3 regions of the Brachybacterium sp. AG952 genome follow, and region 3 is predicted to be linked to each of the others. Evidence: riboswitches for the same ligand, from Rfam matches in the RefSeq annotation. Region 3 holds a riboswitch; each other region holds the start of a gene.
What was found. A riboswitch is a leader RNA that binds a small molecule or an ion and turns the genes downstream of it on or off. The one in region 3 is predicted to bind thiamine pyrophosphate.
Positions count from the first base shown of each region.

Region 1 (10,115 bases), on a different contig from region 3:
GGCAGCGCGGTCTCGAGGTCGACGAGGTCCTTGAGGGCGCCGGCGGCGCCGGTCGCCTCGTCGGCCGCGGCGGCGAGTGCGGCGGCGGGGTCCTCGGCCTGCTCCGCGAGGAGGTCGACGAGGTCGGGGTGCGCGGGTCGCGTCTCCTCGGCGCGCGCGGCGAGGGCCTCGATCGCGGCCGAGGCGGCCTGGGCGGCGGTGTCGCGTCGCCGCAGCACCTCGACGACGGGGCGGGCGGTCTCGTCGCGCTCGAGCGCGGCCGACGCCTTCGTGACCTCGGACTTCTCCGTCTCGAGGCGGGTCGCGAGCTGGTCTAGCTCTCGGCGGCGATCGATTCGGGTGCGGGCGGTGCGGGCGGCCTCGGCGGCGGTCCGCGCGGTCTGCTCCACCTCCTGCGCCGCGGCGGAGGAAGCGGCGGTCTCGGCCGCGCGGGCGGTGACCTGCGCGAGCTGGGCGTCGGCCGCGGAGGCGAGGGACTCGAGGCGCAGTGCGGCGGCGTGCTCGGTGAGCGCGGCGGAGTCCTCGTCCTCGAGGGCGACGGCCTCGGTGAAGCGCGCCAGCGCTGTGCCGAGGGTCTGCTGAGCGGCGTCGACCTGGCGCTTCGCCTGTTTGCGCATCTCCTCGAGCTGCTTCTCGACGGCGGCGTAGGTCTCGGTGCCGAAGACGCGCTGCAGCACCTGCTGGCGCTCCCCGGTGCCGGCGCGCAGGAAGCGGGCGAACTCGTTCTGGGGCAGCAGGACGGTCTGGGTGAACTGCTCGCGGGTGAGGCCGACGGCGCGCTGCACCTCGCGGCCCACCTCGTCGATGCGGCTGGCGATCACCTCGCTGCCGTCGCCGGCGCCCGCGGTGTCGGCGATCGCGGCGGGCAGGGCCTGCGGGGACCCGATCCGCCACATCAGGGCCTTGGCCTGCTCCTTCGTGGTGCCGGTGCCACGCAGCTTGGGGCGCTGGAACTCCGGGGAGCGGCGCACGCGGTGCAGTCCGGAGGGGGTCTCGAAGACGAGGTCGACGATGCTCGGCTCCGTCGGAGCGGCGAACTGGGAGCGGATCCGGTCGGCGCTGGTGGCGGAGCCGGCGACCTGCCCGTAGAGGGCGTAGACGATCGCGTCGAGGATCGTGGACTTGCCGGAGCCCGTCGGCCCCTCGAGCAGGAAGGTGCCGGAGGCGCCGAGGGCGGCGAAGTCGATCTCGACGGTGCCGGCGAAGGGGCCGATCCCGGTCATGCGGAGGTGGTGGAGCTTCACGAGGCCTCCTGCTGGCGGCGGACGGCGGAGTAGGCGCGCTCGAGCACGTCGTGCTCCGCCTCGGTGGGGTCGCCGCCGGTGACGTGGGCGAGGAACTCGTCCATCACCTCCAGCGGGTTCTGCTCCCGGCGCACCACCGGGGTGCCGGCGCTCGCGGCGCGGCCCTCCGGGGCGTACTCGGTCAGGAGCAGGTGGGGGTAGGCCTCACGGAGCTGCTCCTGCAGGTGGGCTGGGCGGGCGGGGTCGGTGACGACGGCCTTCAGCCAGTCCCCGGCGTGCTCGTCCCGGCGGGCGAGGATCTCCTCCAGGGTGCCGCGCAGCTCGGTGAGACGGCGCGGGACGGGGGTCTCGATGCGGCGCACGGCGACCTCGGCCCGCTCCCCGTCGGCCCCCGGAGCGCCGAGCTCGACGAGGAGGACGGACTTGCGGTGGCTGCGCTCGGAGAAGGAGAAGGCGAGCGGGGAGCCGGAGTACCAGGCGGGGGCGCCGACGCTGCGGGTGAGGTCCTGGCAGCCGTGGAGGTGGCCGAGGGCGAGGTAGTCGATGCCGCCGAGCACCCCGGCGGGGACGGAGTCGACGCCGCCGACGGAGAGGTCGCGCTCGGAATCGCTGGCCTCGCCGCCGGTGACGAAGGTGTGGGCGAGGACGACGGTGCGGGCACCGGGCCGGGCCGCGGCGTGCTCCCGCACCCGGTCCAGGGCCACGCGGGTGACGGCCTCGTGGCTGCGGGGCAGCGGCTCCTCGCCCTCGCGAGCGAGCTCGGTGCGAGCGCGGTCCGGCTCGAGATAGGGCAGGCCGAAGAACAGCACCTCGCCGTGCTCGTCCTCGACGGAGACGGGATGCTCGATCCCGGGCAGGTCGGTGAGCAGGTGGATGCCGGCGCGCATCAGGGAGCGGCCGAAGCCGAGCCGCTCCGGGGAGTCGTGGTTCCCGCTGGTCAGCACCACGGTCGCGCCGGTGTCGGCGAGGCGGGCGAGGGCCCGGTCCAGGAGGGTCACGCTGCTCACCGCGGGCACGGCGCGGTCGTAGACGTCGCCGGGGATCACCACGACGTCCACCCCCTCGGCCTCGACGAGGTCGACGAGCCAGTCGAGGAAGGCGGCCTGGTGCTCGTGCAGGTCGACCTTGTGCAGGGTGCGGCCCAGGTGCCAGTCCGAGGTGTGCAGGATCTTCATGTCATCGAGCCTAGGGGTGGGGTGCGACGGACGAGGGACGGGCGCGCGGCATCAGAAGGGCGGCGGACCGTGGTCGCCCCATCCCTCCGGCGGAGGCTCCGGGAGCTGGGCAGGGGGTGTCGGAGTCTCGCCGCGCGAGGGCGTCGCGGTCGGCGGTGGCCCGGGCGGAGCCTGGGTCTGCATAGTCGGTTCCTCGACCACCGGCGTGGTGAGCACACGCCGGTCAGCGGGATGCTCCGGTGGGCTGTTCGGGCTGGTCGCGGGGCTGCCGGCGTGGGTGCCGCGCAGGAATCCGGTCCAGGCGGCGGTGAGCAGCTCGACCATCTCGAGGCTGGCGTGGTCGAGGTCGTCGAGGACGGTGACGGCGTCGCCGTGGCGGCCGATCGTCCAGCGGGTGCGGCCGGGCCTGCCTGCCTGCGTGGGGAGCCGGGTGGGGTCCAGCAGGCCGCTCGTCTTGTCGAGGTGGTGCTGCCAGCACAGGAGGTGCAGGTTCTCGACCTCGGTGGCGCCGCCCTCGCCCGGGGTGCCGCGCAGGCACTCCTCGATGTGGTCGCACTCGGAGGCCCAGGAGGTGGGGCGCGTGCATCCGGGGACGGCGCACTGCCCGTTGCGGAGCCGGAGGTGCTCGAGCATCGCGGGGGTGGGGGTGACGCGGTCGGCCGGGAGCGGGAGGAAGGCGCCGCTGCTCGCGCTGGTGAGGACGCGGTGCCAGACGGTGCAGCTGCCGGCGAGGGAACGCGCCATCGAGGGCGGCAGCGGGGTGACGCCGTCGAGCATGCCGGGCTGGTCGGAGGCGCCGAGCAGGGTCAGCACGGGCACGGTGACGTTGAGGCGGAACCGCTCGGCGGGGACGGCGACCCCGTCGACGTCGAGTTCGGCGGTGTCGAGCAGGGCGTAGCGCAGCCGGGTCAGCGGGAGGGCCCGTCCGGTCTCGCGGACGACGCCGTCGGGGTCGTGCGGGATCGGCGTGCCGTCGCGGAGCGCCGCGCGCTGCGCCGCCTGGACGGCGCGGGCGGACTCGTCGACTGACTTCCACCGGGCGAGGATCTCGGGGATCGGGCCCGTGATCCTCAGGGTCCCGGTGCCGGCCTCCGCGCCGGGAAGCAGCTCGACGGTGCGCTCGAGCGCAGCGACGGGATCGGGACGGCTCTCGCGCTCGGCGAGATGCTCGATGAGGGCGCGCAGGAGCGTGAAGAATCGTTCCGGACTGATATCCGTGGACCATGTCGAGATCACGACATCGAGATCTCTCCTGGACGATTCGGAGATCTTCTGCGAGGTCTTCAGCATCTTCTGGAACCAGGCCGACGGCATGCTCCCGGATTCGAGGTTCTCGAGGGTGCGCGGGAAATGGTTCACGGCCTGGTATGCGTCGCGCAGTCGCCAGCTCGCGGCACTGCGAGTGACCCGGAGGCCGAGTGCGGCGCGGAGCGTCTCGACCTCGTCGAGCTCGCAGGCGTCCTCGTACTCGCCCTCGAACTCGTGCAGGGCGGCGAGGGCGCGGTACTGCGCAGCGAGCGCGAGGGCAGTGGCGCGCTCCGCATCCCACACGCGCTGCGCGGCCTCGCTGAGGGCGGGGTCGTCGGCGCAGCCGCCGAGATCGGGCAGCGCATCACGAGTACGAGCCTGGCGTGCGCCGACCCGGCGGAAACGTGCAGGAAGCGACGCGATCAGGGCATCGTCGACGGGGTCCGGGGAGGTGGCGGCAGGAGCCGACGGCGATGCCGTCACCACCGGCGACGAAGCGGGAACCGAGGGCAGGGAGACCTCCCACGCGGAGGTATCTGGGGCGGCGGCATCCGACCGCCCGGAACGCACCGCGTCGCGTGCGCCGTCGGCGATCTCATCGCCCGGCGAATGCTCCGGCTGCGTGATGCCCATCGGCCCCTCCTCCCCGTCCGCGTCGGCGATGCGTCGATGCACCGCCCTTCTCGATCCGACTCCTTCAGACTAGGGACCGACACCGACAGAAGAAAGGCCCACAGAGAATATGTGGATAACTTTCTGATCGAGTGGCGGATCTCGAGCGCAATGCGGCTCTCGATCCACACCTTTCCTCCACAGCTCCTCGTTTTCCACAATGCCATCCACAGATTTCCGAGGGGCCGCCTCGCCTGTCGGACCCCTGCGGTAGAGGGGCATCGACCCCGGACATCCCGGCCCCTCCGCCGCCGCCTGGCCTACACTCGGCTGCTGGACACGGGGTGCGCCCGAGGCGCTGAGATCACACCCGTGGAACCTGATCTAGTTCGTACTAGCGAAGGGATGTCCGCATGAGCTCGGATCCTTGCACCCTCTTTCCCGCTGCCCTCCCCCGCGCCGCCGCGCCCGATCGGCCCGCTACCCGCCGGCCCGCGTCCGGCCATCCCGCAACGGGCCATCCGGTATCCGACCGCCCCGCGCCGTCGGCCCCGCGAGTGCTCTCGATCGCGGGCACCGACCCGACGGGCGGCGCCGGCACCGCGGCGGACCTCAAGTCGATCACCGCCGCGGGCGGCTTCGGCATGGCGGCGGTCACCGCGGTCGTCGCACAGAACACCCACGGCGTGAGCGACATCCACGTCCCTCCCGCGCAGTTCCTCGCCGCGCAGCTCCGCGCGGTCTCCGACGACGTCGAGCTCGAGGCGGTCAAGACCGGCATGCTCGGCACCGCCGAGATCATCGAGGCCGTCCGGACCTGGCTCTCCGCGCACCCGCCGCGGGTGCTCGTCGTCGACCCGGTGATGGTCGCGACCAGCGGCGACAGGCTGCTGGAGCCCGAGGCGGAGCAGGCGATGATCCGCTTCTGCTCCCTCGCCACCGTGGTCACCCCGAACATCGACGAGCTCGCCGTCCTCACCGGCGAGCCCCGCGCGCACGACGAGGACGAGGCCCTCGCCCAGGCCGCCCGCTGGTCGGAGGCGACCGGCGTCGCGGTCGTGGTGAAGACCGGGCACCTCGACAGCCGCGAGGTCACCAACACCTGGATCGGGACCGACGGTACCCGCCACCCCGTGCACTCGACGCGGGTGGACACGACGAGCACGCACGGCACCGGCTGCTCCCTCGCGGCCGCGCTCGCGACCCGGCTCGGCGCCGGTGAGGACCCGGCCACGGCCCTCGCCTGGGTCACCGACTGGCTCCACGAGGCGATCCTGCACGGCGCAGAGCTGCAGGTCGGGAGCGGGAACGGCCCCGTCGACCACGCCCACCGGGCACGGCGGCTCGCGGCGGCGGGATCGGCCGCGCCGTGGGTCGCCGGCGGCGCGGTGCCGGACCGGTGGGAGCAGCCGGCCCAGCTCGCCGCCCGAGCGACGGCCGACGCCCCGACGGGTCCTGCCGCCTCGGTCCCGCCCGTCGGCCCGTGGACCGAGGCGCTGTGGGCGGCCGGGGCGCCGCTCGCCGGCGCGATCGAGGGCTCCGGCTTCGTGGCGGCGCTCGAGGACGGGAGCCTGCCCGAGGGGCAGTTCTCCTTCTATCTCGCGCAGGACGCTCACTACCTGCAGCGCTACTCCCGCGCCCTCGCGACCCTCGCCGCGACCTCGGAGGGCCCTGCCGCGCGGGAGTTCTGGTCGGACTCCTCCCGGCACTGCGTGGACACCGAGCTCGAGCTGCACCGCGCCTGGCTCGCGGCCCGCCCCGACGCGGCAGAGGTGGCCGTCAGCCCGGTGACCAGCGCGTACACCGACTTCCTGCTCGCCCGGGCGCTCGGCGACCCGACGGCCGTCGGAGCGGCCGCGGCGCTGCCCTGCTTCTGGCTGTACGCGCAGGTCGGGGCGAGCCTGCCCGAGGTCCCGGACGAGCACCCCTACGCGGGGTGGCTCCTGACCTACCGCGACCCCACCTTCGTGGAGGGGGTGCGCGGGGCGCTCGGCGTCGTCGAGCGCGAGCTCGAGGCCGCCGATCCCGCCGTGCGGGCGGAGGCGGCCCGCGCCTTCCTCCGCGCCTGCCGTCACGAGCTGGAGTTCTTCGAGCAGGCACGACGTGTGGACGCCGCCGCCGTCTCCCCGGCTCCGGCCCTCGCGGGGGCGACCCGATGACCGCCGCCTCGATCGCCGCGACCGGCACCCGCGCCCTGCCGCCCGAGGGTCGGGCCGCGCTGCGCGCCGGCGTGGTCGGGAACTTCATCGACAACATCCACGTGTTCCTGCCGGTCACGGCGCTGGCCCCGGCGATGCTCGTGATCGCGGGCCCGTCGGCGACCGCGTCGGCGGCGGCGCTGATCATCGTCGCGATGCTGCTGGGTCGGCCCGTCGGCGGGGTGGTGTTCGGACGGATCGCGGACCGCATGGGACGCACCCGCACCACCCGTCTCGCGATCGCGGGCACCGCGGCGTGCGTGCTCGCGATCGCGCTCGTCCCCACCCATCAGATGCTCGGCCCGGGCACGGTCGCGCTGATCCTGGCGCTGCGCTTCCTCGGCGGGATCTTCGTGGCCGGCGAGTACTCGGCCGCGATCCCGCTGGCGATGGAGTGGTCGAGGCCGCGGCGGCGCGGGCTGATGAGCGGTCTGATCCTCTCGATGGCGCCGTGGGCGCAGGCCACGATCGCCTTCGCCGTCGCGGCGCTGCTGGCGGCCCTCGGGCCGGAGCAGTACGCGGCCTGGGGCTGGCGAGCGCTGTTCGTCGCGGGCGCGGCGCTGTCGATCGGGATGATGCTCTACTACCGGCGGCACGTGGTCGATGCGCCGCAGGCGAGGCGGACCCCGTCGGCCGCCCCCGCCTCTCCCCGCCCGGGCCTCCGCAGCCTGCTCACCGGACGCTGGGCGTCCGCGTTCTGGGCGGCGTTCGTGCTGATGACGGGGCTGTGGCTGCTCACCGACTCGACCGTGCTGCTGCTGACGGCGCGGCTGTCCACCGACTCGCCGATCACCCCGGAGGCGGTGCCGCTGGTGATGGGCGCGGCCTCGATCGCGCAGGCGCTGGTGATGGCGCTCGCGGGGCACCTCTCGAGCCTCGTCGGGAGGCGTCGACTGCTGGTGGTGTGGGGCGCGGTCGCGGGGATCCTCGGCCCGGTGCTGTGGTGGGCGGCGGTCACCGCGCCGACCCTCGCCGTCGCGGCGCTGCTCGCCGCGCTGCTGCAGGTCGCGACGGTCTCCGCCTACGGTCCGATCGCCGCCTATCTCTCCGAGCGGTTCCCCACCGCGATCCGCTCGACCGGCTACGGCTCCGCCTACAGCCTCTCCCTCGTGCTGCCGGCGCTGTACCCGTTCTACGTGCCGGCGCTCGAGCCGCTGCTCGGCCGGCACACCACCGTGATGGGGATGGTCGCGCTCGGCGGGCTGCTCGTGGTGGTCGGGGCGCTGCTCGGCCCGCGGCTCTCCCCGCACGATATCGACGCGAACCTCGACACGGTCGCCGAGCGGAGCACGCGATGAGCCCCGCCGACGACCCCGATCTCGCCCGCGCCCTGCCCGTCCTGGCGGCGGTGCGGGAGGCGGCGCCGCTGGTCCACTGCCTCACCGCGACCGTGTCGATGCAGCTGGTGGCCGACGGGCTGCTCGCCGCCGGGGCGCGGCCGATGATGACCGAGACCGTCGTCGAGGCGCCCGTCGTCACGACCGTCGCGGACGCGCTGCTGATCAACCTCGGCACCCTCTCGACCGACGCGATGGACGGCATCCCCGCCACCGTCGCAGTCGCGCGCGAGCAGCAGCGGCCCTGGGTGCTGGACCCTACGGCGATCGGGATCGCCCCGGTCCGCACCCCGCTCGCGCGGCGGCTGATCGAACAGCGGCCGACGGCGGTGCGTGGCAACGCCTCCGAAGTCTTGGCCCTGGTGGGCGAGGCGGGAGGCGGGCGGGGCGCGGACTCGACCGCCGCCGCGGAGTCCGCCGCCGGCGCCGCCGCCGAGGTCGCCCGCCTCACCGGCGGGGCCGTCGCCGTCTCCGGCGCGGTGGACCTGGTGCTGGATGCGAGCCGCGAGGCCCGCCTCGCCCGCGGCTCCGCGCTGTTGCCGCGCGTGACCGGGACGGGCTGCCTGCTGGGGGCGCTGACCGCCGCCTGCACAGCCGTCTGGGAGGATCCCTTCGAGGCCGCGCTCGCCGCGACCACCTGGATGGCCCTGGCCGGGGAGCGCGCCGCATCGTGCGCGACCGGACCCGGCAGCTTCCGCATGCACCTGCTCGACGCCCTCGACGAGATCGGACGACGCCCATGACCGCCCCCTCCTCTCCGCTGGACCTGCGCTGCTATCTCGTCACCTCCGGCACCGGGCCGCGCACCGTCGAGGTCGCCGCCGAGGCCGCGGCGGCCGGGGCCGGGGTCGTGCAGGTGCGGGCGAAGGAGGCGAGCACGCGGGAGCTGCTCGAGCTCGTCCTCGCCGTCGCCGAGGCCGTCCGCACGGCGAACCCGAGCACACGGGTGCTGGTCGACGATCGGGCCGACGTCGCCGCGGCGGCCCGGGCCCGCGGGGCGCACGTGCACGGGGTCCACCTCGGCCAGGACGACCTGCCCGTCCCCGACGCCCGCGCCCTGCTCGGCCACGACGCGGTCATCGGACTGACCACGGGCACGCTCGACCTGGTCCGCGACTCGGCCGGGGTCGCCTTCGACCTCGACTATCTCGGCGCGGGCCCCTTCCGTCGCACCCCCACGAAGGACTCCGGCCGGGATCCGCTGGGCGTCGAGGGCTACCCGGCGCTGGTGCGGGCGACGATGCTGCCGATCGTCGCGATCGGGGACGTCACCCCGGCCGACGCCCCGGCGCTGTCCCGCACGGGCGTCGCCGGGCTCGCGCTGGTGCGCGCGGTGATGGAGGCGCCCGACCCGGGGGCGGCGGTGCGCGAGGTGCTCGACGGGATGGGCGGCCGCCCCCGCCCCTGACGAGGCCGTGACAACGCCCGGGCCCGGGCGTAGCGTCGGAACATGGCTGCTGATGCTCCGTCCCCCGATGCTGCGACCTCCTTCGACCTGATCGTGCTCGGCGGCGGGCCCGTCGGCGAGAACGTCGCCCAGTACGCGACCGAGGGCACCGACCTCACCGCCGCGCTCGTCGAGGGCGAGCTGCTGGGCGGCGAGTGCTCCTACTACGCCTGCATGCCCTCGAAGGCACTGCTGCGCCCCCTCGCCGTCGCGGACGCCGCCGCGCACCTGCCCGGGATCACCACGCCCGAGGTCGACGCCGCCGCGCTGCTCGCCCGGCGCGACGACTGGGTCTCCCACTACTCCGACGCCGGCCAGGTCTCCTGGGCCGAGGGCGCGGGCCTGCACGTGGTGCGCGGGCACGGCCGGCTCGTCGGCGAGCGCGAGATCGAGGTCGTCGGGCCCGACGGGCGCGGCCCGCAGCGCCTCGTCGCCGAGCGCGCCGTCGTCCTCGCCACCGGGTCGGTGCCCGTGATCCCTGCGGCGCTGCAGGAGCTCGCGCCGTGGACCTCGCGCGATGCGACGGGCGTGGTGGAGGTGCCGGACGAGCTGGCGATCGTCGGCGGCGGGGTGGTCGCGGTCGAGGCCGCGACATGGATGGCCGCGCTCGGCTCCCGGGTCACGATGCTGGTGCGCGGCGACGGTCTGCTCACGGGGCTCGAGCCCTTCGCGGGCCGGCACGTGCTCGAGGCGCTGCGGGGCCTCGGCGTCGACGTGCGACTCGGGACCTCGGTGCGCGCCGGTGCGCGCGAGGACGCCCGGGACACGGGCCTGGGCCGGCTCCACGGCGGCCGGGTGCGTCTCGAGATCGAGGCCGACGGCCGTCGCGACACACTCGAGGCCGACGAGGTGCT
Region 1 is NZ_SNXV01000001.1:602,506-612,620, reverse strand. It holds gene DEU31_RS02665 (SMC family ATPase) at 1-1,244, opposite strand, end outside; gene DEU31_RS02660 (exonuclease SbcCD subunit D) at 1,241-2,419, opposite strand; gene DEU31_RS02655 (HNH endonuclease signature motif containing protein) at 2,471-4,150, opposite strand; TPP riboswitch at 4,610-4,702, shown strand; gene DEU31_RS02650 (bifunctional hydroxymethylpyrimidine kinase/phosphomethylpyrimidine kinase) at 4,693-6,438, shown strand; gene DEU31_RS02645 (MFS transporter) at 6,435-7,775, shown strand; gene thiM (hydroxyethylthiazole kinase) at 7,772-8,557, shown strand; gene DEU31_RS02635 (thiamine phosphate synthase) at 8,554-9,222, shown strand; gene DEU31_RS02630 (NAD(P)/FAD-dependent oxidoreductase) at 9,265-10,115, shown strand, end outside.
Region 1: linked by a shared signal. The riboswitch ahead of DEU31_RS02650 (bifunctional hydroxymethylpyrimidine kinase/phosphomethylpyrimidine kinase) and the one ahead of DEU31_RS13330 (ECF transporter S component) in region 3 are both predicted to bind thiamine pyrophosphate.

Region 2 (10,115 bases), on a different contig from region 3:
ACGAGCCCCGTCGTCACCGACACCGACCTCGGCATGGCCCAGCTCGAGCTGCGCGCCGGGAGCACGCTGCGGCTCGACCTCGACCCGGGACACGAGCACGGCGTGCTCGTGGACCGCGGCACCGCGCGGCTCACGACGGCCCGCGGGACGGGACCTGCGACGGGCGGGACGGGCGACGAGTCGTCGGCCCGGTCGCTGCGCGCCGATGTCGCGCCGCGCGAGCTGATGGTCCTGCCCGACGGTGTCGACCACCTCGAGATCGTGGTGACCGGCGACGAGGACCTGCGCTTGATACTGCTGTCCGGGGAGCCCCTGGGCGAGGACATCATCATGTGGTGGAACTTCGTGGGCCGCTCCCACGAGGAGATCGAGGCGTTCCGCGCCCGCTACCAGGCCGAGATCGGCGTCGAGCTCGCGCTCGAAGACGCGCCGATCGCGCCGATCGTCCGCGAGCGCGGGGGACTCGCCGAGGACGACGAGCAGTTCGGCCCCTTCGCCCCGCACACCCCCGCCGCGCTGCCCGCCCCGAGGCTGCCGGGCGGGCGCCTGCGCTCGCGGGGACGGCGGGGCATGCCCGCCTGAGACCGACGCGCGGGCCGCGCCCACGCCTCCGAGGAACGCCGCACGGCCCGCCGTGCACCCGACGTCCCTGCCCTCCATCCCACTGCACGAGAGATCTCATGACCAGCACCGCTGCCCAGCCCGAGCCGACCGACGAGCTCCCCGCCCCCGACCAGACCGAGCGGGTGATCCTGCGCGCCGCCCAGGAGCATGGCGAGATCGGCTGCCCCTGCGACATGCTCGTGATCGGGGATACGACCGGTGCGCTGACCGCCGAGACGCTCGAGCTCGTCGCCGACCACCCCGGCGCGCGGGTCCTGTCCTGGACCAGCTCCCGCGCGGAGACGGACGCGCTCGCCGCGCTGCTGCCCGGTCCGCTCGAGGCCGGGCGCCTCGTGCTGCCGACGGGCGCGGAGCCCGCCCCGCTCGAGGAATTCGCGGCCGGGGCCGAGGCGCATCTCGCGCTGGCCCGTCTGCCGAAGTCGCTCGCCGCGCTCGAGGATCTCGCCCGACGCCTCGCGGTCGTCGCGGCACGCAGCGGGCGGGACGACCTCACCCTCGTCGCCGGCGGCCGCGTCAAGCACATGACCCATTCCCAGAACGACACCCTCGCCGCCGTGTTCTCCGAGGTGCGCGGCTCGCGCGGACTGGGCAAGTCCCGCGCCCTCGTCGCCTCCGGGCCGCGCGCCGACGTCGACGCCGCGCAGCCCGCGACCGGTGAGGCGCGCGTCGCGGTGCGCGGGCAGGAGCAGGCGCTCGCGCTGCGCGGCCTCGGCGGCGTGTTCGGCGGGGCCCGGGCCGACGCCGGCTCCCTCCTGCTGCTCGAGGCGCTCGATCGAGCGGTCGTCGCTGGGGAGCTCGGGACGGGAGACGAGCGGTCCGCCGCCGCCGCGGAGGACGGAGCCGGGGAGAACGAGATGGCCCGCGCGGGCGGGGACGCCGGCGCCCTGCCCCTCGCGGTGGACCTCGGCTGCGGCAACGGCCTGCTCACCGCGTATCTCGCCGCCGCGCTGCCGGGGATGCGGGTGCTCGGCAGCGACGACGACGCCGATGCGGTCGCCTCGACCCGCGCGACCCTCGCCGCCTCCGGGCTGGACCGCGAAGGGGTGGAGGTGACCTGGGATGTCTCACTCTCCCGGTGCGAGGAGGCCGGCGCCGACCTGGTGCTGCTGAACCCGCCCTTCCACGACGGCACCGTGGTCGACGCGACGCTCGTCCAGGGCCTCCTCGACGCCGCGGCCCGCGTGCTGCGTCCCGGCGGGCAGCTGTGGTTCGTGCACAACTCCCATCTGCGCTACCGGCCGGAGGTCGAGGCTCGCTTCGGTGCCGTCCGCCAGCGCGCCCGCGACCGCCGCTTCACGGTGCTGAGCGCGGTCAGGGCCTGACGGCGCCGACGGCTCCCCGGGGAGGACGGCCCTCCCCGGGGAGGACGGCCAGGGACGACGAGAAGGGCGGGACCATGAGGTCCCGCCCTTCCGGTGTCGTGCGTCGGCCCGAGGCCGATGCCGTGATGTCGCCGCTCAGGCCACCATGCTGCGCAGCACCGAGCTGAACATGGTCAGTCCGTCGGTGCCGGTGCGGGTGCCCGCGCCGGGCTCGTCGGGCCCGAAGCCGGGCTCGACCGCGTGCTCGGGGTGCGGCATGAGGCCCACGACGTTGCCCGCGGCGTTGGTGACGCCCGCGATGTCGTGGCGGGAGCCGTTGGGGTTCTGCTCGAAGCCGGCCGGGCCGTGGGTGGCGCCGGCGGCGTAGCGGAAGACCACACGGCCCTCGTCCTCGAGCTGGGCCAGGGTGCGCTCGTCGGCCACGTACTGGCCGTCCTGGTTCTTCAGCGGGACCCGGATGACCTGGCCGGCCTCGTAGCCGGAGGTCCAGGCGGTGCGGTTGTTCTCCACGGCCAGCGGCTGGTCGCGGCAGATGAACGCACGGTGCGCGTTCTTGATCATCGCGCCGGGCAGCAGGTGCGTCTCGCAGAGGATCTGGAAGCCGTTGCAGATGCCGAGGACGGGCATGCCGCCGTTCGCGGCGTCGACCACCTTGTCCATCACGGGGGCGAAGCGGCTGATCGCCCCTGCGCGCAGGTAGTCGCCGTAGGAGAAGCCGCCGGGCAGCACGACCGCGTCGACCTCGTGCAGCGAGTCGTCGCCGTGCCACAGCGCGACCGGCTCGGCGCCGCCGAGCCGCACGGCGCGCAGCGCGTCGCGGTCGTCGAGCGTGCCGGGGAAGGTCACCACACCGATGCGCATCAGGCGTCCTCGACCTCGAGGGCGACGACGTCCTCGATCACCGGGTTCGACAGCAGGGTCTCGGCGGCCTCGCGCAGGGAGGCGAGCACCTCGTCGGTGACCTCGCCCTCGACCTCGAGCTCGAACCGCTTGCCCTGGCGCACCGAGGCGATGCCCTCGAAGCCCAGGCGGGGCAGCGCGGCGGCGACCGCCTTGCCCTGCGGGTCGAGGATCTCCGGCTTCGGCATGACGTGGACCACGACACGTGGCATGGGGGCACTCCTGAGGGGACGTGTGGCGCGCGCGGCGGCGTGCCGGGGGCTGGTGCTCGGGCGCGGCCCGAGGGCCCCATCGTACCGAGGAACGCGGCCGTGCCGACGGGGCGCCCACGGCGGTGTCCTCCCGCGCGGACGCCCCCGCCGCCCTGGCACGTCCCGGCCGACGGGGACTAGGTTCGAGGCACGCGACCTCGACCCCCGGGAGGACCCGATGAAGATCCGCCACCTCGTCCATTCCTGCCTGCTCGTGGAGACCGCCGGGCGACGCCTGCTCGTGGATCCGGGCGGCTTCAGCGCCGACGCGGTGCGGGGCCTGGGCGCCGAGGAGCTCGCGAGCCTCGACGCCGTGGTGATCACCCATCAGCACCCCGACCACGTCGACCCCGCGCTGCTGGGCGAGGTGCTCGCCGCCGCGTCCGACGCCGAGGTGATCGCCGAGCCGGAGACCGCCCGGATGCTCACCGCCGCCGATGCCTCCGACGGCGGCGGCGCCGGCGAGGGGAGCGACGGGCCCCTCGTCGCGCAGGAGCGGGTGATCCCGCTCGCGGCCGGGGAGGCGCACCGCTTCGCGCCCGTCGGCGACCACCTGTCCTTGCGGCTCGAGGCCGTCGGCGGACGCCATGCGATCATCCACCCCGACATCCCGCGGATCGGGAACTGCGGGATCGTCCTGTCCGCCGGGGACGGGCCGCGGCTCGGCATCACCGGGGACTCCCTCGAGCCGGTCCCCGAGTTCCACGGCATCGACGTCCTCGCCTTCGCCGTCACGGCGCCCTGGTCGAAGATGTCCGAGACCATCGAGTTCCTCCGCGCCGTCGGCCCGCGCCTCGCCCTGCCCGTCCACGACGCGGTCGCGAGCGACCTCGGACGACCGATCTACCTGCGCCAGGCCACGAACCTCGCCCCCGAGGGCACCGAGGTGCGGGACTGGCCGGAGGACGGCGTCGTCGAGGTCGCCCGGAGCTGACGGCGACATGTCGCACCGGACCGAGGGAGAGCGCCGCATCGACGAGGCGCTCGCGGCGAACGACCGGCGACGGTTCCTCCCCGAGGAGCTGCGGGGGCTCGCCGGCGAGGACCGGCCCCTGCCGATCGGTCACGGCCAGACGAACTCCCAGCCCACGACGGTGCGGAACATGCTCGCCCTGCTCGACGTGCGACCGGGGCAGCGAGTGCTCGACCTCGGCGCGGGATCGGGATGGACGACGGCGCTGCTCGCCCGGCTGTGCGGACCGGAGGGGAGGGTGATCGGCGTCGAGCGGCGCGCCGAGCTGATCAGCCCGGCCCGGGCCGCGCTCGCCGGGACAGCGGACGCGGGGACGGCGAGTGCCGAGATCCGACTCGCGCACCCCGGCGTGCTCGGCGCGCCGGAGGGCGCGCCGTACGACCGGATCCTCGTCTCCGCGCAGGCCGACGCCGTGCCGCGGAGCCTGATCGCGCAGCTCGCGGACGGCGGCGTGATGGTGATCCCCGTGCGCGAGCGGATGCTGCGCCTGGAGCGCCGCGGCGAGGAGGTCGCCGCGAGCGAGCACGGCGCCTACGTCTTCGTCCCCCTCGTCGAGGACCCGCCGACGACCCGCTGAACGCAGCGCCGGACACGAGGAGCGTGCGCCGGACCGGACCGGTAGGGTGCGGGGCGTGCACGGGAGTCCGGTAGGCCGGGCTGAGAGGGAGTACTCGAACTCCGACCGTAGAACCTGATCCGGATCATGCCGGCGCAGGGAGCTCCGCCGAGCGATCGTCGCCGCGCGCCCGTGCCCGTACGAAAGGCATGGACCGTGACCTCATCGCCCACCGCCCCCACCGCGCCCGCCCCCTCCGGCGGCCCGACCGCGACCCCGCTCGGCTTCGGGGTCGGGGCCCGAGTCACCGCCGCTGTGATGAGCGAGGACTACGCCCGGATCCTCACCGATGCGCTCTCCCGGCTGGACCTCACCGGCCTCGTGCACGAGACCGGGGACGTCTCGACCTATCTCGGCGGCCACGAGGCCCACCTCCAGCGCGTCCTGATCGACCTGGCCGAGGCGCTCGCCCGCACCGGCCATCACGCGACGCTCACCGTGCTCCTCTCGCGCGGCTGCCCCGGCGAGGTGGCCTGCGAGCTGCCCGGCGGCGCGGGCCCCCGCGCGACCGAGGTGCCGCAGCCGCGGAGCACCGGACGCTTCGCGAGCGCCGAGTGGGCGCTGTACCCGCTGGCCGACGAGGTCGCCGTCGACGGCACCGCCCCCGACCACATGCGCGACATCCACGCCGCGATCGACCATGCGAAGGACCTCGGCACCTTCCGCGGCTCCGAGCACTTCGTCACCCGGCTCGAGGGCGACGCCGGCGACGTGATCGCGACCGCGCTCGCCGGCTGGCTGCTCGTCGGCCGCGGCGTCCAGCACGTCACCAGCCACCTCACCCTCTCGCTGAACAGCCCCTCGCACGAGGGGCGGGAGCTCGCGGCGAGCGCCGACGCTCCGGGCGCCGGCGACGAGGGCCAGGAGGCCTCGCGATGACCGAGGAGCACGGCACCGCCGCGCCCGCGCACGAGTCCGCCGCTCCCGACGCCGCGCCCGCCGACGCCGGCGCGACCGCCCCTGCCGGCACGTCCCGTCGCCGCACCCCGCTGAGCCTGCGCGAGCTCGTGCTCGTGGTGGTGCTCGGCGTCGTGTTCGGCTTCCTGTACTGGGTGTTCGTGCAAGCCTGGAACGGCCTGGCGATCGCGATGGGCCCGGCCGGGGACCTCGCCCAGCACCTCGTGTTCGGCTCCTGGCTGCTGGTGGCGCCGGTCGCGATCGCGATCCTGCGCCGACCGGGTGTGGGGATCCTCGCCGAGATGCTCGCCGCGGTCATCGAGGTGGTCTTCCTCGGCAGCCCCGTCGGCCCCCTGCTGCTGCTCTCCGCGGCGCTGCAGGGGATCGGCTCCGAGCTGCCCTTCGCCCTGACCCGCTACCGCCGCTTCGGCTGGGGCGTGTTCGCCGCCTCCGGTGCGCTCGGCGCGGGGCTGGTGTTCTTCTGGACCGCGTACCGGATGGGCTGGTACGGCCAGGACCTGCTCGCGCTCCGGCTCGGCGTTCAGGTGCTGTCCGGGATCGTGCTCGGCGGTCTGCTGGCCCGGGTGATCGTCCGCGCGCTCGAGCGCACCGGCGTGCTCGCCGACTTCGCGATCGGTGCCGCGGGCGCGGCACGGATCCCCGAGCGCCGTGTCCGCTGAGGCGCACGCCGCGGGAGCGGCCCCAGGCCGGGTGCAGGGCCCCGAGCATCTGCAGGCCCCGGAGCAGGAGCCGGGCCCTGTGCGGGCACCGGCTCCCTCCGGCGAGCCCCGGGTGCTGGTGGCCGAGGGGCTCGAGGCGGTGCTGCCCTCGGGGGCCGGCGTCGGCCCCTGGAGCGGGGAGATCCGTGCGGGGGAGCAGGTGCTGCTGCTGGGACCGTCCGGCTCGGGCAAGTCGACCCTGCTGCGGGTGCTCGCCGGGGCGATCCCGTCCCATCAGCGCGGTCGGGTCACCGGATCGGTGCGTCTGCTCGACGGCACGGCCAGCGGCGCGGGCGTGATCGACCCGGTGGCGGGCGGGGTCCTCGCGACCGCGCCCGTGCTCGGCCATCTCGGCCAGGACCCGGTCGACGGGGTCTGCCTCCCCCTGATCGCCGACGACGTCGCGCTCCCGCTCGAGAGCGCCTGCACGCCTCCGGAGCGGATCGGGCCGCGCGTCCACGAGGTGCTCAGCGCGATGGGCGTGGGCGAGCTCGCGCACCGCTCCGCCGCGACGCTCTCCGGCGGGCAGCTGCAGCGGGCCTCGCTCGCCGCCGCGATCGCCGCGCGGCCCCGTCTGCTCCTGCTCGACGAGCCCACCGCCATGCTGGACGCCGAGGGCGTGGCCGCGGTGCGGAGCGCCGTCGACGCCGCGACAGATCAGACCGGCTGCGCGCTGCTGCTGGTCGAGCACCGCCTGGACGAATGGGCGGGGGAGCGGGGCCTGGACGGGCTTCCCGCGCGGACCGTGGCGCTGGACCGCTCCGGCCGGGTGCTCGCCGACGGGCCGACGCGGGAGGTGCTCACCGCCCACGGACCCGCCCTGCGGGAGCAGGGATGCTGGCTGCCGCGCGAGATCGAGGAGCGGGTCGGCGGATCATGGCCGGCCGAGCCCGCCGGATCCGCTGAACCGGCTGGATCCGCCGCCCTCGTGCCCCTGACGGCCGCGACACCTCGCTCGGAGGTGCTGCTGCATCTCCGGGACGCGACCCTCGGCCCGCCCGATGGGTCCGGTCGGGGCGAGGACGCCGTGCTCACCGGCGCGGACCTCGAGATCCGCGCCGGGCGTCTGCTCGCGGTCGTCGGCCGCAACGGCGCCGGGAAGTCCACGCTCCTCGGCGCCCTTTCACGGCTGGACCCCCTGCGTGCCGGGACGCTCGAGGGCGCGGCGGCGGGCCTCGTCCTCCAGCGGCCCGAGTCCCAGTTCGTCGCCGACACCGTCGAGGACGAGCTCGCCGCGAGCGACGCCCCGCAGGACGTGCGGCGCGCGATGCTCGAGCGCCTCGACCTCGCCGACCACGCGGCGCAGAGCCCCTACCGCCTCTCCGGCGGGCAGCAGCGCCGCCTCTCCCTCGGCGCGATGCTGCTCGCCGACCGGCCCGTGCTCCTGGCCGACGAGCCCGGCTACGGCCTGGACCGCGCCGCGCACGAGGCCGTCCTCTCCCTCCTGCGGGAGGCGGCCGATGCGGGACGCGGCGTGGTCATGACCACCCACGACCTGCGCAGCCTCGAGGCCGCGGACGAGGTCGTGGTGATCGCCGACGGACGGCTCGTCGGCCCCCTGACCCCGGCCGCGCTGCTGGCGGACGACGCGCTGCTGCGCCGGGCCGGGCTGCGGGTCGCGGACCGGCTGGGCCCGCACCCCCGCGAGGGCACCGAGGCCGAGCGGGCGGGCTCGTCGGCCCCTGTGCGCGCCGACGGCTCGCTCTCGCCGGGGGCGGGATCCCCGCTCTCCGAGCAGCAGAGCTCCGCGCCCGCCGACGACCCGGCGCCGCGGACGGCGCTCGACCCGCTCGCCCGGCCCCGGACGGCGCTCGACCCGCCCGCCCTGCCGCGGGCCCCGCTCGCACGGCGCGATCCGACCGTGCTGCTCGGCCTGCTCACAGCGCTCAGCATCGTCTGCATCACGCTGACCGATCCGGCGCCGCTGCTGGTGCTCTACGCGCTGCTCGCCGCGGGGACGATGCTCGGGCTCCGCCTCGGGCCGCTCGCGCTCGCCCGTGCGCAGGCGCCGTTCGTGCTGTTCGCGGCCGGGGTGCTCATGGTCAACGTGCTCAGTCGACCCGGCCACGAGCCGTGGCCCGACCTGCCCGTGCGCGTGACCAGCGAGGGGATCGTGCTCGGTGCCGCGCTCGCGCTGCGGGCGCTGGTGATCGGGCTCGGCGCGGTCGCCGTCGTGCGCGCGAGCGATCCCGGCCGCACCATGACCAGCCTGCGCACCCATGCCCGCCTGCCGGCCCGCATCGCGCTCGCGCTCCTGGCCGGCCAGCGTCTCCTCGAGGACCTGCCGCGGCGCTGGGCGACGATCACCCGCGCCCACCGGCTGCGCCGGCCCCCGTCGGCCGACGGGACCCCCGGCCGGCTCGGGCCGCGGGCGATGGCGCGATGCGCCTTCGCGCTGCTGGTCGACGCGATCCGCTCCTCGACGAGGATCGCCTTCGCGCTCGAGAGCCGGGGACTGGGCACGGGGGAGCGCACGCAGTGGCGCACCGCCGCGCTCACCCGGGCCGACGGCGCGCTCGTGGTCGGGGTCGTGCTCGCGGTCGCCGCGGTGCTTGCCCTCGCCCGCTGAGCGAGGAGCCGGGTGGACGCCCCTGACAGTCTCGTCGAGGCCCGCGCCTCAGCGGCGCAGCGCGGCGGGGCCCCGCGCAGCAGCGTCCACGTGGAGGCGACGCCCGCCCCGCCGGTCGCCGGGCGCCTCAGAAGCTCGTGCCGGTCAGGCGCTCGTAGGCCTCGACGTAGCGGGCACGGGTCTGGGCGACCACCTCGGCGGGCAGCTCGGGCGGCGGTGTGTTCGAGCCCTTCGACCAGCCGGAGGCGGGGGAGGTGAGCCAGTCGCGCACGAACTGCTTGTCCAGGCTCGGCTGGACGCGGCCCTCCTGGTAGGTGTCCGCGGACCAGAAGCGGGAGGAGTCCGGAGTGAGCACCTCGTCGCCGAGCACCAGCGTGCCGTCGATGCGGGAGCGGCCGAACTCGAGCTTCGTGTCCGCGAGCACGATCCCGCGCTCCCCGGCGAGGGTGCGCGCCCGCTCGTAGACCGCGAGGGTCATCGACTCGAGCTGCTCGGTCAGCTCCGCCCCGAGCAGGTCCCGGGCCTGGGCGACGGTGATGTTCTCGTCGTGCGCGCCGGCCTCCGCCTTCGTCGACGGGGTGAACAGCGCCGGGTCCAGGCGCGAGGCCTCCACCAGCCCGGACGGCAGCACGTGCCCGCCCACCGAGCCGCCGGCCCGGTAGTCGGCCAGGCCCGAGCCCGTCAGGTAGCCGCGGGCGATGCACTCCAGCGGCACCATGTCCAGGCCGCGGCAGCGCAGCGCCCGCCCGGCCACCTGCTCCGGCACGTCGGAGGCGGAGAGCACGTGGTGGGGGACGAGGTCCGCGAGCTGCTCGAACCAGAACAGGCTGATCCCAGTGAGCAGGCGGCCCTTGTCCGGGATCCCCGGCTGGAGGGAGTGGTCGTAGGCGCTGATGCGGTCGGTCGCCAGCACCAGCACCTCCTCGGCGGTCGCGGGATCCGCGCCGGCGGGGACGTACAGCTCGCGCACCTTGCCGGAGACGACGTGGTCCCAGCCCGGCAGGTCCGGGGCGTCGATCAGCGGCGCGTCGGAGGAGGAGACGGCGCTCATGCGCTCACGCTCCCCTCGGCGGCGGCGAGGGCGATGTCGCCGCGGTGGTGGGAGCCCTCGAGCTCGATCGCGCGAGCGCCGGCGAGGGCGAGCTCACGGGCGGCCGTGAGGTCCGCGCCGGCGCCGACCACCGTCAGGACCCGACCGCCGGCGCTGACCAGCACCCCGTCGGCGTCCCGGGCGGTGCCCGCAT
Region 2 is NZ_SNXV01000001.1:1,031,930-1,042,044, forward strand. It holds gene DEU31_RS04575 (pirin family protein) at 1-582, shown strand, start outside; gene DEU31_RS04580 (methyltransferase) at 681-1,946, shown strand; gene purQ (phosphoribosylformylglycinamidine synthase subunit PurQ) at 2,082-2,807, opposite strand; gene purS (phosphoribosylformylglycinamidine synthase subunit PurS) at 2,807-3,058, opposite strand; gene DEU31_RS04595 (MBL fold metallo-hydrolase) at 3,276-4,031, shown strand; gene DEU31_RS04600 (methyltransferase domain-containing protein) at 4,039-4,647, shown strand; TPP riboswitch at 4,697-4,805, shown strand; gene DEU31_RS04605 (YkoF family thiamine/hydroxymethylpyrimidine-binding protein) at 4,843-5,565, shown strand; gene DEU31_RS04610 (ECF transporter S component) at 5,562-6,263, shown strand; gene DEU31_RS04615 (ATP-binding cassette domain-containing protein) at 6,253-8,871, shown strand; gene DEU31_RS04620 (phosphoribosylaminoimidazolesuccinocarboxamide synthase) at 8,999-9,922, opposite strand; gene purD (phosphoribosylamine--glycine ligase) at 9,919-10,115, opposite strand, start outside.
Region 2: linked by a shared signal. The riboswitch ahead of DEU31_RS04605 (YkoF family thiamine/hydroxymethylpyrimidine-binding protein) and the one ahead of DEU31_RS13330 (ECF transporter S component) in region 3 are both predicted to bind thiamine pyrophosphate.

Region 3 (10,115 bases):
TGTCGTAGGCATGGACCTGCCAGCCGCGCCGGGCGAACTGGAGGGAGTCGGCACCGGCGCCGGCCCCCAGATCGAGCACGACCCCGGGACGGCGGTCACCTCCGGCCGCAGAGATCGCCTTCCCCACGAGCCGACGGGCGGGACGGCCCGCGGCGTGGGCGTTCAGCGCCGCCCAATCAACCTTCTCCGCCGTGTCCATGCCTGTCAGGCTCCACCATGCTCATTCCCAGTTCAACTTCCCGTGACCCAGGCCGCGTCCTATTTCGTCACGGGCGAACAGCGGCCCCTCGGAGCGCCGCCGCGCGGCCCCTCTAGGATGGCGGGATGACGGCCACCTCCCTGCGGATCGCCGCGGTCTGCCTGCACACCTCACCGCTCACCGAGCCCGGAGGCGCGGACGCGGGCGGCATGAACGTCGTGGTGCTCGAGCAGTCCCTCGCCCTCGCCCGGCTGGGCCACCGCGTCGACCTCTTCACCCGACGCTCCGACCCCGACGCCCCGGCCGTGGTCGAGGTCGCCGAGGGGGTGCGCCTGCTGCACCTCGACGCCGGGCCCGCCGCCCCCGTCGCCAAGGGCGACATGGACGCGATGATCCGGCCCTTCCGCGAGCAGCTGCGGCCGCACCTCGCGGGCGGCGAGTACTCCCTCGTCCACTCCCACCACTGGTTCAGCGGCGTCTCCGCCCTGCCCCTCGCGCGGGAGCTCGATCTCCCCCACCTGCAGTCCTTCCACTCGGTCGCGGCGCCCGAGGGCTCCTCGACGCTCGAGGCCGGGGAGCCGGCCGAGTCCGAGGGCCGCATCCCCGGCGAGCAGTTCGCCGCGACCGGCTCCGACCTTGTCATCGCCGTCTCCGACGCGGAGGCGCGCACCGTCGTGGAGCGCTACGGCGTCCCCGGCGAGCGCCTCGCCGTGGTCCGCCCCGGCGTGGACGTGGACCGCTTCCACCCCTGCGAGGACGTGCAGGCCCGGCGCCACCGCCCCACCCTCCTGTTCACCGCGCGGATCGAGCCGCTGAAGGGCCCCGACCTGGCGCTCGAGGTCCTCGCCCGGCTCGACCCCGCACGGGGCGCGCGGCTCGTGCTGGCCGGCTCCGCCGCCCCCGCCTTCGCCGAGTACCTCGAGTCGCTGCGGGCGCTGGCGAAGGAGCTCGGCGTCGAGGACCGGGTCGAGATGGTCGGCACCCTGGACCGCGATCAGCTCGCCGAGGCGATGCGCTGCGCCGGCGCGCTGCTGCTGACCAGCTGGTCGGAGACCTTCGGCCTCGTCGCCCTCGAGGCGCAGGCGAGCGGCACCCCCGTCCTGGCCTGGCGCGCGGCCGGCGGGGTGCGGGAGGCCGTCGCGCCCGACGGCCTGGTGCAGGGCAGCCGCGACCCCGACGTCTGGGCCGAGACCCTCGAAGCGCTCCTCGCCGACGAGGACCGCTACGCGGCGGCGGTCCGCGCCGCCCGCGAGTTCGCCGCCTCCCGCACCTGGGAGGCGACCGCCGAGGCGCTCGCCTCCCAGTACACCCGTCTCGTGGAGGAGCGCGCATGAGCACCGACCCCTGGCAGCTGCTCGGGACCGCACGCACCGTGCTCGCCGTCCACGCCCATCCCGACGACGAGTCGCTCTCCACCGGCGCGCTGCTCGCCGCGCTCGCCGCCGACGGCATCCGCGTCGTGCTCGTCACCGCGACCCGCGGCGAGGAGGGCGAGATCGTCCCCGGCGCGGTCGCCGACGGGGACGAGCGCCCCCTCGAGGAGATCCGGGAGCAGGAGATCGATGCCGCGACCGCCGCGCTCGGGATCGCCGAGCGGCACTGGCTGGGCACCGCTCCTGCTCTCGCGGCCGGCGCGGCCCCTCGCCGCTATCGCGACTCCGGCATGGCCTGGGTGCGCGAGGGGCTCGCCGGCCCCTCCCCCGACGCCGGCCCCGACAGCTTCTCCCTCGTCCCGCTCGAGCAAGCCGCGGACGACCTCGTCGCCCTGGTGGAGCAGTCCCGCCCGGACGTGCTGATCGGCTACGACGACGAGGGCACCTACGGGCATCCCGACCATGTGCGCGCCCACCACGTCGCCGTCGCCGCGGCCGAGCGGACCGGCGTGCCGCTGGTGCAGATCGCGAGCGACGTCGCGGCACCGGGCACCGTGGTGCGCGATCTCCCGCAGACCGCGGACGCGGTGGAGCGGGCGGTGGACTCCTACCGGACCCAGCTCACGCTGCGCGGACCGGTCGAGGGCGGGTTCGCGATCCGGCACGTCGGAGGGCAGGACGACATGGTCGCCCTGCGCGCCGGGCTCAGGGGCTGAGCACCCCGCTCAGGGGCGTCAGAGGCTGACGTCCAGCAGCGTCGGCAGGTGATCGCTGGCGCCCGAGAGCCGCTCCTCGCCGACCCGCGCGGTGGAGCGGACGGCCCGTGCGTCGCGCACCTGCACGCCCTCGCCGACGAGGATCGCGTCGATCCGGCGCACCGGTCCGGCGGCCGGGAAGGTGTGCTCGGACTGCCCGGCAGGGTCCCGCAGCAGCGGATCGAGCAGACGCCGCGCCGCGCCGTCGGCGGTCTCGTTGAGGTCGCCGCCGACGATCACCGGCGCCCCCGCCCCGCGCACCAGCGCCGCGACGTGCTCGGCATGGCGCAGACGGTTGTCCTCCTGGAGCGCGAAGTGGAGCGAGGAGACGACGACCTCGCCGCCGCCGGGCACCGACAGCCGCACCGCGGCGACCCCGCGCGGGTAGGTCGAGTTCAGGTCCGTGACGCTCTGCGCGACCGGGTGCATGCCGCGGCGGATCACCTGCGCGGCGACGTCCTCGGTCGCGAGGATCGCGAGGCCCCGCCCGCCGAGCCCGCCGACCAGGACCCGTCGGCCGATGCGCCGGGCGAACCAGGCCAGCCGCGTCGTGGGCAGCACGAAGCGGGGCGCCTCCTGGACCAGCAGCAGGTCGGGGTCGAGATCCTCGACAGCCTCGATCAGCGCGTGCAGGTCGCCGCGCAGCTCCCACAGGTTCCAGGTCAGGATCCGCAGGTCCCAGCCGCCGCGCCCCGAACTGCCTCGGGCGGCGCTCACGGGCTCGGCTCCTCGGCCACCTGCGGGGCGATGACCCGTTCGACGAGGTTCGTGAGCTCCTCGACCTCGTAGCCGGGCCAGCCGAACAGGACTCGCCTCCATTCGGGCGGGACGGCCTTGTGGCCGAGCGCCGCCCCCATCAGGGAGCCGGTGATGCAGGCGACGGTGTCGGTGTCGTAGCCGGCCCGGGCCGCGGCCTCGAGAGCGGCGACCAGTGCATCGCGCTGGGCGAACTTCCCCTCGGGGATCGGGCCGACGCCGGCGATCGCCGCCCACGCCGCCTGGAAGGCGCCGACGACCCAGCCGTTGCGTCGGAACATGACCGGGGTCGACTCCTCCGCCTCCTCGATCCGGTCCTGCCAGACCGTGCGGCGCTCGGGCTCGAGCTGGTCGAGGCCGACGCGCACGTCGAGCTCGCCGGTGAGGATCGCGTGGCGCACGGCGAAGCCCCACAGGATGCAGGCCTCGATCGTGTCCGGATGCACGTGTGTCAAGCGGCACACCGAGGCGATCGCCTCGGCCGCGTCCGCGTCCGGGGAGAGCAGATAGGGCAGCACCGAGGCGTGGGCGCGCATCAGGGAGCCGTTGCCCGCGGAGGTCGGGTGGTCCTCGTGCGCCTTCGCGGCCGCGGCCCGGAAGTCGACCGCGCGGGGCGCGTAGTGGCCGGCCGCGCGGCCGATGTCCGCCGCGGAGCGCAGCACGTGGGAGGTGAGGTTCCCGATGTCCGGGGTGCCCAGCGACCACGAGTACCACTCGCGCGCGATGTGGTCCTGCGCGGACTCGAGCCGCAGGTCATGGTGGTCCGAGGCGGCTAGAGCGGCTTCGAGCACGACGATCGCCATCGAGGTGTCGTCGGTCCACTCCCCCGGCTGCCAGCCGAGCACGCCGCCGCCGATCATGTCGATCTCCTCGGAGTCGACGACGGGGGCCTGGAACTCGTAGGGCGCTCCGAGCGCGTCCCCGGTCGCCGCGGCCACGACGGCGCCGACCGCCCGCTGCCGCTGCGCCGCGGTCAGCCCGGGGGCCTGGGAAAGCTTCTCGTGGGTCCTCACGAGCCCATGGTTCCACAGGTCAGCCCCGGGCCGAGCCCCGTTACCCTGGTGGGGACCGAGAAGGAGCCCCATGACCGACACCCCCGCGGAGCCCCGCCCGCACTGCGACGACCCCCACGATCCCCATGACCACACCGGTCATGACCATCCCCCCACCGGGGCGGATCTCGTCCGGGACCTCGTCAAGGGCCTGTCGATCCAGGCCCTGCTGATCCCCGCCCTCGCGATCGTGATGCTGGTGGCGATCCTGCCCTTCGCCCCCACCACGCCGGTGCCGCTGCTGCTGGGCATCGGGCTGGGCGCCCTGCAGCTCGTCTCCCTCGTCGCGACGAGCCTCTTCGTCGCCCGCACCCGCCGCCAGCTCGCCGTGAACCCGGGGCTGGTCGCGGTGCGCAGCGTGCTCGAGGAGGTGCTGCGCATCGCCGCGGTGCTGCTCGCTCTCGTGCTGTGGCCGGCCGACATCCGCTCCGAGCTCGGAGTGTGGGTGGGCGCCGGCTGCGCGCTGGTGTGGATCGTGCTGGCGACCGCGCAGACCATCGCGACCCGGCGCCGCATCGCCGAGCCCGGCGACTGGTCCGAGGAGGCGATCTCGACCCTGCTCTCCCAGCGCGTCGGCGCCCGTGAGGCCGTCGTGATGCGCCTGCTGGACGTGCTCGGCACCGTGATGTTCCAGCTCGGCGCGACCGTGCTCGTGATCCTCTCGCCCGTGCTCGCCGTCGGCACCGCCGTGCTCTCGATCGGCACCGGGCTGTCGACCCTCGTCCTCCAGCGCAGGCCGCCGGCGGAGCGCTCCCGCACCCCCTGGGCGTACATGCCCGTCGCCCTCGGTGCGCTGACCCTCGCCCTGGCCGTGCTCGGACTGCTGAGCCTCTGACCGACCGACCCCACCACCCCCGCAGGAGCCGATGATGACCGCTGCCCTCCCCTCCGGACTCGACCTCGATCAGGTCGACGCCGCCGCCCGCCCCCAGGACGACCTCTTCGGCCACGTCAACGGCCGCTGGCTCGCCGAGCACGTGATGCCCGCCGACCGGTCCAGCGACGGCGCCTTCCACGCGCTGCGCGACCTGTCCGAGGAGCGGGTGCGGGAGATCGTCGAGGAGGCGGCCGACGACGTCGCGCGCACCGCGGACGAGACGGGGACCCTGCCGGTCCCGACCACCGACCACGCCCGGATCGGCACGCTGTACCGCATGTTCATGGACACCGAGGCGATCGAGGCCGCGGGCCTGTCCGGCCTCGCCGACCTGCTCGATGAGATCGGGGCGACCCGGGACCTCGAGGGCCTCGTGCGCCGGATGGCGGCGCCCGACTCGGGGGCCTCGGCGGTGCTCGCCTACGTGTGGACCGACGACCACGACTCCTCCCAGTACCAGGTCAAGATCCATCAGGGGGGCCTCGGCCTGCCCGACGAGTCCTACTACCGCGAGGAGCACCACGCCGAGACCCGCGAGGCCTATGCCGCGCACCTGGCGAACCTCGCCCGCCTCGCCGAGCTGCCCGGCCGTGCGGGACTCGCCGCCGGCGGCCCGGAAGAGCTCGCCCGCGCCGTGCTCGACTTCGAGACCCGCCTCGCCGCCTGCCACGTCGACGTGGTCCGCCTGCGCGACCGGGAGAAGTCCGACAACCCCATGGACGCCGCGCAGCGCCGCGAGCTCGCCCCCGCCTTCCCCTGGGACGCGTTCATCGAGGGCACCGGCGCACCGGCCACGGCCTTCGACGTGGTCTCCGTCGGCCAGCCCGAGTTCGTCTCCGCCGCCGCGGAGCTGCTGGCCGGCGAGGACCTCGCCGTGCTGCGCACCTGGCTCGCCCTGCACACCGTCTCCTCCTACGCCCCCTATCTCCCCGCCGCGCTGGTCGAGGAGGACTTCGACTTCTCCGGTCGCGTCCTCTCCGGTGCGGAGGAGCTGAAGGAGCGGTGGAAGCGGGGCGTGGCCCTGGTCGAGGGCGCGGTCGGCTTCGCCGTCGGCCGCGAGTACGTCACCCGCCACTTCCCCGCCGTCCACAAGGAGCGTATGACCGCGCTGGTCGACGCGCTGATGGACGCCTACCGCGACTCGATCAGCTCGTTGGACTGGATGACCCCGGCCACCCGCGAGAAGGCGCTCGCGAAGCTCGAGAGGTTCACCCCGAAGATCGGGTACCCGGAGAAGTGGCGCGACTACGACGGCCTCGAGCTCGTCCCCGGCGACCTCGTCGCGTCCGTCCGCGCCTCCCGTCGCTTCGAGGCGGACTTCGAGTTCTCGAAGGTCGGCGGGCCGATGGACGAGACCGAGTGGCACATGACCCCGCAGACGGTCAACGCCTACTACAACCCCGGCCGGAACGAGATCGTCTTCCCCGCCGCGATCCTCCAGCCCCCGTTCTTCGACGCGGAGGCCGACGACGCCGTGAACTTCGGCGGGATCGGCGCGGTGATCGGCCACGAGGTCGGCCACGGCTTCGACGACCAGGGCTCGAAGTACGACGGGGACGGCAACCTCGTCTCCTGGTGGACGGCGGAGGATCGCGAGGCCTTCGACGCCCGCGCCGCCCGTCTCATCGCGCAGTACTCGGAGCTCTCCCCGCGCGAGCTCGACGACTCCCACCGCGTCAACGGCGCCCTCACCATCGGCGAGAACATCGGCGACCTCGGCGGGCTCTCCATCGCGGTCAAGGCCTATCTCGCCAGCCGCTCCGAGGAGCAGGCCGCGGCCGAGCTCGACGGGCTCACCGGCCTGCAGCGCGTGTTCTGGTCCTGGGCGACCGTGTGGCGGGGCCGGAACCGGCCCCAGGAGGCGATCCGCCGCCTGGCCGTGGACCCCCACGCGCCGATGGAGTTCCGCTGCAACACGGTCGCCGGGCACCTCGACGAGTTCCACGAGGCCTTCGACGTGCGCGAGGGCGACGGCATGTACCGCGCTCCCGAGGAGCGGGTGAGCATCTGGTGAGGCCCGATGCGCCCTTCCACGTCGGGCGGACGGTGCCCTCCTCCGTGGGCTGGACCCGCGTCGTCGTCACCGTGGTGGCGGGCCTGATCGTGTCGGGCCTGCTGCTGCAGCGCGGCTCGGCTCCGGGTGCGATCGCGGTGCTCGCCGCCTTCGCGCTGCTGGCGCTGTGGACGTGGATGGGCCAGGCCACCCGCTTCGTGGTCGACGAGAACGGGGTCACCGTCAGCCTCGGAGGCTTCCTCCCCCGCCGGGTCTGGCCGGTCGAGGACTTCCGCACCGTGCAGCTGCGCGAGATCCCCACCGGCACCGTGGGCGTCGCCCTCGGCGGCTACGGCTGGCGGCGCGGGAGGGCGATGACCCCGAAGCCCGAGGAGCTCACCCCCGTCGGCCGGCGGAAGATCTTCACCCTCTCCGAGCAGCAGCGGCCCTACCGGATGCTGGTCACCCGGCCGGGCACGAGCGTGGAGATCATCGGGACGAAGGACACCTGCTACATCCTCTCCCCCGTCGACCCCCAGGCGGCCGCCGATGCGATCGACCAGGCCATCCGTGCCCGCCGCTGAGCGTGCTCCTGGGCTAGACTGTCTGCTCGTCATCCACTGACAGGGGAGCACCGTCCGGTGCTGAGAGTGCGCCGACGGCGCAGACCCTCGAACCTGATCCGGCTCGCACCGGCGTAGGGAGTCGGGATTTCCGTGGAGCACCGCCGGTGCTCCGCGCCCCTTCCAGGACCTGGGAGGAGACGTGATGACCCGTTATCGCACCGTCGATCTGCTGGTGACCGTGCTGATCGGGGCGGCCTTCGGGGTCGCCTTCCTCGGCTACGGCCAGCTCTACACCCTGATCGGCCCGCTGACCGCGGCGTTCAAGCCTGCCGAGGGGCTGCTGGCGGGGATCTGGTTCCTGCCGGCCGTGCTCGCCGCGCTGCTGGTGCGCAAGCCCGGCGCCGCCCTGCTCGCGGAGATGGTCGCCGCCGTGCTCTCGATGCTGCTGGGCAGCCAGTGGGGCTGGGGCACCGCCGTGTCCGGTCTCATGCAGGGCGGTGGGGTCGAGCTCGCCTTCCTGCTCACCCGCTACCGGCGCTTCACCCTGCCCGTGGCGGTGCTCGGCGGCGTGCTCTCTGCCGTGCTCGAATGGGGATGGGAGAAGGTCGCCTACTACCAGGAGATGAGCTGGGCCTTCTCCGGCACGATGCTCGCCTTCTTCCTGCTCTCGGGGGCGCTGCTGTGCGGGGTGCTGGGCTGGGCGGCGAGCCGGGCGCTGATCGCGACCGGCGCGGTGGACTCCCTGGCCTCCGGCCGGGAGGCGGCCCGCGCGGTGGAGGCCTGAGCACCGGGACCGTCCCGGCGGCGTCCGTGCACGTCGACGGGCTGCGCTGGCGGCCGCTCAGCCGGCGCGAGCCGACCATCGAGGGGCTCGACCTCGAGATCCCGCCCGGGCAGCGAGTGCTGCTGGCCGGGGCGAGCGGCAGTGGGAAGTCCACCGTGCTGCGGGCGCTGGCCGGGCTGCTGGACCCCGAGGACGGGGACGGCGAGGGGCTCGTCCCCGCCCCCAGCCGGCCCGGGGAGCGGGGCCTGCTGCTGCAGAACCCGGTGCACGCTCTGGTCGGCGCGACCGTCGCCCGCGACGCCGCCTTCGGACCGGAGAACGCGGGACTGCCCCGGCCGGAGCTCACCGAGCGCGCCGCCCGGGCGCTCGAGGCAGCGCGAGTCGACCTCGACCCCGAGCGGGCGCCGCTGGACGCCTCGGGCGGCCAGCAGCAGCGGATCGCACTGGCCGGCGCGCTGGCCCTGCGCCCCGACCTGCTGCTCCTGGATGAGCCGACCTCCATGCTCGATGCCCCGACGGCCGAGGAGGTGCGCCGGGCGATCCTCGCGGTCACGGGCCGCCGCACCCTCGTCGTCGCCGAGCACCGGATCGGGCCCTGGCTGCCGCACGTAGACCGGCTGATCGTGCTCGGCTCCCGCGCCCGGGTGCTCGCCGACGGGCATCCGGACCAGCTCCTCTCCCACCGTCGCGAGGTGCTGATCGAGGCGGGAGTGCTGGAGGACGAGGCCGCCGCCGAGGAGGCACCGGGCCCTGTCGGGCCCGGCGAGACCGTCGCCGCGCTGCGCGGCGTCACCGTGCCCGCCCGGGGACTCACCGCACCGCAGGACCTCGAGCTGCGCGCTGGGCGGCTGACCGCGCTGACCGGCCCGTCCGGTGCGGGCAAGACCTCCCTCCTGCGCGTCCTCGTCGGCGCGACGGAGCCGGGCGCGGGCGCCGTGTCCCGCCCCGAGCCCTCCCAGATCGCCCTCGTCCCCCAGGACCCCGAGCACTCCTTCGTCGCGACGACCGTGCGGGAGGAGGTCCTCGCCTCCCCCTGGGCCACGGACGAGGACCTCGCGGACGAGCTCCTTCAGCGGGCGGGCCTCGCCCCGCTCGCCGGCGCCCATCCCCACCGCCTCTCCGGCGGCGAGCAGCGCCGTCTCGCGATCGTCGCGGCCCTCGCCCAGCGCCCCGACCTGCTCGTCCTGGACGAGCCGACCGTGGGCCTGGACGTCCGGCGGCGCCGTGAGGTGCTGGAGCTGCTGCGCGAGGCGAGGGACCGGGGCGCGGCGGTGCTCGCCGCGAGCCACGACGAGCTCCTCGTCGCCGCGGCCGACGCGCGCCACGACCTGCCCGCCCCGGCGCCGGGCGCGGTCCCCACGCCCGCGCCCCGCCGGATCCCGGCCGACGCGCTGAACCCGCTGACGCTGAGCCTGATCGGGATCCTCGCCGCGATCGGCTCCTTCGCCGTGCAGAGCTGGCAGGGCGGGCTGCTCGCCCTCGCCCCGACAGTGCTGCTCGCCCCGCTGGCGGTGCGGAGCCTGCGCGGCGCGGCCCTGCGCCTGCTCCCGATCCTGCTCTCCGCGGCGGGGCTCGCCTGGACCACGGCGCTGCTGGGCGAGGCGCCGGCGCTGTCCGGGGAGGCATGGCTCATCGGCCTGAAGGAGGCCGCGCGGATCACCGCCTTCGTCGCCCCCGGGGTGCTGGCTCTCGCCTCCGTGCGCCCCACCCCGCTCGGGGACGCGCTCGGCCAGCGCCTGCACCTGCCCGGACGGCCTGTC
Region 3 is NZ_SNXV01000005.1:191,581-201,695, forward strand. It holds gene DEU31_RS13290 (class I SAM-dependent methyltransferase) at 1-199, opposite strand, end outside; gene DEU31_RS13295 (glycosyltransferase) at 325-1,533, shown strand; gene DEU31_RS13300 (PIG-L family deacetylase) at 1,530-2,288, shown strand; gene DEU31_RS13305 (endonuclease/exonuclease/phosphatase family protein) at 2,307-3,044, opposite strand; gene DEU31_RS13310 (ADP-ribosylglycohydrolase family protein) at 3,041-4,096, opposite strand; gene DEU31_RS13315 (hypothetical protein) at 4,167-4,970, shown strand; gene DEU31_RS13320 (M13-type metalloendopeptidase) at 5,002-7,026, shown strand; gene DEU31_RS13325 (hypothetical protein) at 7,023-7,589, shown strand; TPP riboswitch at 7,621-7,726, shown strand; gene DEU31_RS13330 (ECF transporter S component) at 7,774-8,355, shown strand; gene DEU31_RS13335 (ATP-binding cassette domain-containing protein) at 8,382-10,115, shown strand, end outside.